2 regions of the Niastella sp. sgz303648 genome follow, and region 2 is predicted to be linked to the other one. Evidence: riboswitches for the same ligand, from Rfam matches in the RefSeq annotation. Region 2 holds a riboswitch; the other holds the start of a gene.
The links. Region 2 has a riboswitch for cobalamin ahead of metE (5-methyltetrahydropteroyltriglutamate--homocysteine S-methyltransferase). Riboswitches for the same ligand answer to the same signal wherever they lie in the genome.
Positions count from the first base shown of each region.

Region 1: it holds a riboswitch for cobalamin, as region 2 does, so the genes downstream of both, AC59IL_RS26270 (TonB-dependent receptor plug domain-containing protein) here and metE (5-methyltetrahydropteroyltriglutamate--homocysteine S-methyltransferase) in region 2, are expected to answer to the same signal.

Region 1 is NZ_JCAPSW010000010.1:123,058-126,275, reverse strand. Features, by position in the region: gene AC59IL_RS26270 (TonB-dependent receptor plug domain-containing protein) at 50-1,984, opposite strand; cobalamin riboswitch at 2,106-2,399, opposite strand; gene AC59IL_RS26265 (TonB-dependent receptor family protein) at 2,545-3,218, opposite strand, start outside.
Region 2 is NZ_JCAPSW010000007.1:129,461-132,678, reverse strand. Features, by position in the region: gene AC59IL_RS20995 (ribonucleoside-diphosphate reductase subunit alpha) at 1-1,004, shown strand, start outside; cobalamin riboswitch at 1,119-1,267, shown strand; gene metE (5-methyltetrahydropteroyltriglutamate--homocysteine S-methyltransferase) at 1,413-3,218, shown strand, end outside.

The DNA.
Region 1 (3,218 bases), on a different contig from region 2:
AAATGAAGGCAGGAGGCAGTTGAAATAACTACTCCCTGCCTGTTATAATTTACAGGTTTAAGATGATGCCTCCGTTAAACATAAATGGAATTGAATTGTATCCATTTACATCGAAAAATTTACGGTCGGTAACATTCTGTGCATCTGCAAATACTTTTAAAAATTTAACGAATTTATATTCTGCATAAGCATTCACTATAAAGTAATCGCTCAATGCCAAATCTTTAGTCATGTACCCGCCAACATCATATCGTTTGCTTACATATTTGCCTGAAGCACTTACATAAAATTTACTGTTTATCTGATAACCTGCAGTAACGTTCAGGTTATGTTTGGGCCTTCTGAGCAAATAATGATAGGTAGTATCCTTAAATGTTTCACGGCTTTGTATGTCGTCTTTTGAATCAAGGTAGGTGTAATTTACTGTAAGTGTAAGGTGATACACCGGTTTTGCCGTTGCTTCAAATTCAAAACCCTTTACCGTTTGTTTGGCAGCGTTGAAATATTTGTAGTTTATGTAATCGAAGTCGATACCGGTTTTAATACGGCGTTGAAAATAAACCACGCGGCCTGAAACCAATTCATTCTTTGCCTGTGCACCCAGTTCATAGTTGGTTGAAGTTTCTGGTTTCAGATTAGGATCGCCATAAGCTGAAAAGAGTTGATATAATGAGGGTGCTTTAAATGCAGTAGCCACACTTCCGAATACCCTGAAATGGTCGCTGAAATTGTACGAAGGATTGAAAGTATAGGTATAGTTACTGCCGTAGCGTGAATGCACGTTCATACGGCCACCAAGTTCGATATTCAGCTTTTCGTTGGGTGCATTATAAAACAGCGAAGCAAACATCGAAGCCTGGCTATGCGATGTATCGTTGATTTTATCAGGATATGGTCCGAATACGCTTATGGAAAGCGATTGGCTGTTCATGCTGCTGAACCGGTAATCGGCTCCCTGCAGCCAGCTGAAACCTTTACCTAAATTAATATTGGCATATGCTTCAACATATTGAGCCTTGCCATAGTTGTCGTTCGAAAAGTATTTTGTATAAACGGCATCAGTACTATCATTTACAAAATTCCGGGTAACATCTGAGTATTGATAATTACCTGTTATACTTACCCCGTTCCTGCGATAAGTGAAGCCGGCGCCGGTCATCAGACTTTTATTTTTCAATACATAATCCCTGTCATCTTTATAACCTCCGTAATCGAGATCTGTTTTGTTATGGCTATATTGAATAAAGCTTCTTATCGAAAGTTCAGGTGTAGCCTGGTATTGCAAAGAGGCAGCGGCTACATCGCTGTTAAAACCGTCTTTATCGAAGTTTTGATTATGCGTGCTATCGTATGCTGTTGAAAATCCATTTGATTTCACTTTTGAATAACGGGCGCTATAGGTTAGCTTATCGGCTTTGCCAAAAAACTGAACATTACCCCTGAAAGTGCCAAAACTACCGGCGCCGATACTTGCTTTGGCATTTACAGGTTTGGCAATGTTTTGCTTAACAGTTATAATATTGATTACGCCTGCTACTGCATCGCTGCCGTATAATGTAGATTGTGCGCCCCGGCAAACTTCTATCCGTTCTATATCATTCAGCGAAAGAAGGTTCAGATCAAATTCATTGCCTGAAAGAGACGGGTCATAAACCGGAATACCATCCAGTAAGATCAATGTGCGGCCCGATGCAGCGCCCCGCATGTAAACCGACTGATTGGTTCCAATATTGTTTAAGGCGCCATTAATGGTAATGCCAGCCTGCTCGTTTAATAATTGCCCAACGGTGCGACCGCTGCTTTTTTCGATTTGTTCTTTCGAAATAACCGTAATGACTTTACCGGTAGTAGATTGTTTTTGGGCCAGCTTATTGGCTGTTACAATTACTTCATCTAATTGTTTTGAAGAAGAAGATGTAGAGTCCTGTGCAAATGAATCAAGGCTCAGCGCCAGAGAAGATACTGCGAGTAACTTTTTAAACATGGTCATAGTTTAGTTTTGATGTAACTATGAACCTTCGGAAAAATGAAATACGAACAGAAATGAAATGGTCTTCCGCGGTTAAGACGAATTTCATCCCGGCTTTTCACCCGAAAGCTCGTTGATGTAATAATTGCAACTGGCAGGTCTTCTGGCTTGTTCGCAGTTCAATACCTTCCCATCTTTGCTAATTTATTCGACAGTGGTATAAAGATTGAACTGAACAGTTCTTATTTCTGTGTTCTCAGTTCTATGTTCGCTGACTTTGAAACTCAGGAACTAACTTAGAACCTAAAACTTAAAACTTAGAACTGTTAAGGAACTTACAGCTACGGGGATAGCACCGGACTTACACCGGTTTCCCTTTTCATTCTCCCGACACATTACGCCGGCAGAAACCAATCACGCGGCAAAAATAGGGGGGTGGGGGGCTTATTCCAATATATTTTTTTTAAAGCTGCTGTGGAAAAGCGGAGCGGTATATCTAAAGCCATTGCAACACCTTATAATACAAACAATTGATCTTTGAATGCATAAAGATCAATTGTTTGTTATGAAGCCTGTTAATACTTAAACTGAAACGCTACACCTGCATAATAATTAACACCAGCCGCCGCATTGTAGTAACGACCTCCGGCAGCGTTGATATCGTTACCCAAACTATAGGTAACATCAAATAAATTATCTACCCCTGCAAACACATCCATCATTACTTTTTTGCCAAATGAGGTGCGCCAGCCGGTACGGGCGCCCACGAGGTTGTACGATGATGCAACATCTGTATTGGCATCATTCAATGCAACCGGGTCGCTGTAAAACCATGTTATGTTGGTGTACCAGCCGGGCCGCGTAGCGAAATCAATACCGGCCGATACAATATTGGCAGCAACACTAGGCAGCTTGTTACCTGAGAAATCGGTACTTACCACTTTAAAATCTTGGTAACGGAATTTGTTCCAGGTATGACTGATCCAGATACGTGCGCTGGTTAAAAAGCCATTGCCTTTAGGTAACAACTGGTAATAAGCCTGCGATTCAATACCGCGCTGACGGGTGCTTCCTGCATTTATGAAATAGTCTGCTCCGGTGCTGTCGTTCCGTCGTGCGATGGCATTTTTAAGCTGGTAATAAAAAGCATTTACTTCTACGTATAAGCGTTGCTGTAACCAGCTGCTTTTAATGCCTGCTTCATAATTCAAACCATGTTCGGCCTGCAGGCTTGTATTGATGATTGAAG
Region 2 (3,218 bases):
ACAAATTCGACTTCGATAAATTATATGAAGTTACTTACCAGGTAACACGCAATCTGAACCGTATTATCGATAACAATTATTATCCGATAGAAGAAGCAAAGCGCTCGAATTTACGTCACCGCCCTATTGGATTAGGTGTTCAGGGACTGGCCGATGTATTTATCTTATTGCGTTTGCCTTTTGAAAGCGACCTGGCGAAGATGTTGAATCAAAACATTTTCGAAACCATTTACTTTGCCGGCATGACGGCCAGTAAAGACATGGCTAAAGAACAGGGCGCTTATGAAACCTTTGCCGGTTCACCATTGTCGAAAGGGCAGTTCCAGTTCGATTTGTGGAATGTGCAGCCTTCGAACCGCCACGACTGGGATACACTAAGAGCTGAAGTTATGCAGCATGGCGTTCGTAATTCGCTGCTGGTAGCGCCTATGCCTACCGCTTCTACTTCACAGATATTGGGCAACAATGAATGTTTTGAACCTTACACTTCAAACATTTATGTGCGCAGGGTATTAAGCGGCGAGTTCATTATCGTAAACAAACACCTGCTGAAAGATCTGGTGCAACTGAATTTGTGGAACGATACCATGAAGAACAAGATCATTGCAGCGAACGGGTCGATTCAACATATAGAAGAAATTCCGGCCGATATCAAAGCGTTGTACAAAACCGTTTGGGAAATAAAACAACGTACATTAATTGATATGGCTGCCGATCGCGGCGCCTATATTTGTCAGTCGCAATCATTGAACTTATTTGTTGATAGTCCTACCGTAGCCAAATTAACTTCCATGCACTTCTATTCCTGGAAGAAAGGATTAAAAACCGGTATGTATTATTTACGTACACAGGCTGCTTCGCAGGCGGTTCAGTTTACAGTTGAAAAGCAGGGCAGTCGCCAGATGGAACCTGTGGTTCCCAAATCGGCCGAAGCAGTTGAGAGCGAATTGCTCAACGGCGGAACCTGTAGCATGGAAGATGGTTGTGTTACCTGCTCAGCGTAAGCAATATCGAATATCAAATAATAAATGTCGAATGTTGAAGTGTAAAAGACTTCGATATTCGACATTTTACATTCTATATTCATTATTTCCTATCTTCGCCTTTCAGTTCTTTACTTTAACACTTTGTTTTCAGGTTAATCCCGTTGTACCAACGTGGATTATTAAAAAGGAACCGTGTGCAATTCACGGGCTGTCGCGCAACTGTAATTCCCGACTCACAGAGTGGGGAGAAGCCAGATACTTGCCTGCAAATTAAGACGAATGCTTTCGCGGTTTGAAGCAGCAGTCAGGAACAGTATATCACCCCATTCATCACTGTTTCTCTCTAACACTTTATCACGAAAGCATACTCATTAAACGTAAAGACATTAATACTATTCATTAATGTTTAATTAAATGTTTATGCGTATGCTAACACACACTCCTGGGTTCCCCCGTATTGGGGCGCAACGCCAGTTAAAGAAAGCCTGTGAGCAATATTGGGCAGGCAACACAACCAGAAGCGAATTATTTCTTGCCGCAAAAAAGATCAGGGAAGAAAACTGGTTATTACAAAAGCAATCGGGTATTGATTTAATACCCTGTAACGACTTCAGCTTTTACGATCAGGTGCTCGATATGTCGTTATTGCTGGGCGCTGTGCCTGCAAGGTACACACCGGTGGTAACTGATGTTAAAGACAATGCTGAAATCGACCTGTGTTTTGCCATGGCAAGGGGTTATCAGCAACATGGGCTCGATATAACGGCCATGGAGATGACAAAATGGTTCGATACCAATTATCATTACATCGTTCCTGAGTTCACGGCCGGTCAGCAATTCAGGATATTATCCGATAAACTGTTTCATGAATTCAATGAATGCCGGCGTGTAACAGGCATTTTACCCAAACCGGTATTGATAGGGCCTGTATCTTATTTATTATTGGGTAAAGAAAAACAAACCGGAGAATCTTCTGATAAGCCATTCGATAGAATTGATCTCATAAAACAACTGTTGCCCGTTTATATAAAGGTTTTAAAGCGGCTCGAAGAAGCAGGCGCCATTTGGGTACAGCTCGATGAGCCGTTTCTGGTAACCGACCTTACACCCAAACAGCAACAGGCTTTTCAATATGCCTATCAGGAAATCAGAAAGCAAACGAACCTCAAGATTCTGTTAGCTACTTATTTTGAAGGGCTGCAGGAGAATACCAGCGTAGCTGTTAATCTTCCCGTTTGCGCATTGCATCTTGACCTGGTGCGCGCGCCGCAGCAGCTTGATGACGTATTACAGGTTATTCCTCCTAAATTATCTTTATCGTTAGGCGTTGTGGATGGCCGTAATATCTGGAAGAACGATTACAAAAGATCAATAGCGCTGATCGAAAAAGCAGTTGCTGCTATCGGCAGGGAAAGGGTTATGCTGTCGTCGTCGTGTTCATTGCTGCATACACCTGTTGATCTCGATGGCGAAAATGTTATAGATGCCGAAATCAAAAGCTGGATGGCATTTGCCAAACAAAAGCTGATTGAAATAAACGAACTGAACCAGATCGCTGAAGGCAATGGCGAATTGCTTGCTATTAATCAACAGGTTATTGCCGGTCGCCAAAACTCAACACGCATTCATAAACAGGCCGTAAAACAACGGGTGACTGCTATTAAAGAGGCTGATGCAAAACGTACCAGCGAATTTGGCCTTCGGCAAAAAATACAACACAAACGCTTTCAGTTGCCGATGTTCCCAACAACAACCATCGGTTCATTTCCGCAAACCGATGTAATACGCCAGTTAAGAGCCAAACTGAAAAAAGGAGAGCTTACCACGCAGCAATATGAAGCGGCCATTGAAAACGCCACCATAGATGCCATTCGCATTCAGGAACAGATTGGGTTGGATGTACTGGTGCATGGTGAGTTTGAGCGCAATGATATGGTTGAATATTTTGGTGAGCAGCTCGATGGGTTTTTGTTCACCCAAAACGGATGGGTGCAAAGCTATGGCAGCCGTTGTGTAAAACCGCCCATCATAGGAGGCGATGTAAGCCGCCCGCACGATATGACGGTAAGGTGGAGCCGCTTTGCACAATCGCAAACCAGCCGCTTAATGAAGGGTATGCTTACGGGTCCGGTAACTATTTTGCAATGGTCGTTTGTGCGCGACGATCAGCCGAGGTGGCAAACCGCTTTTCAGATTGCGCTGGCTATTCGCGATGAAGTGGTGTCGTTGGAA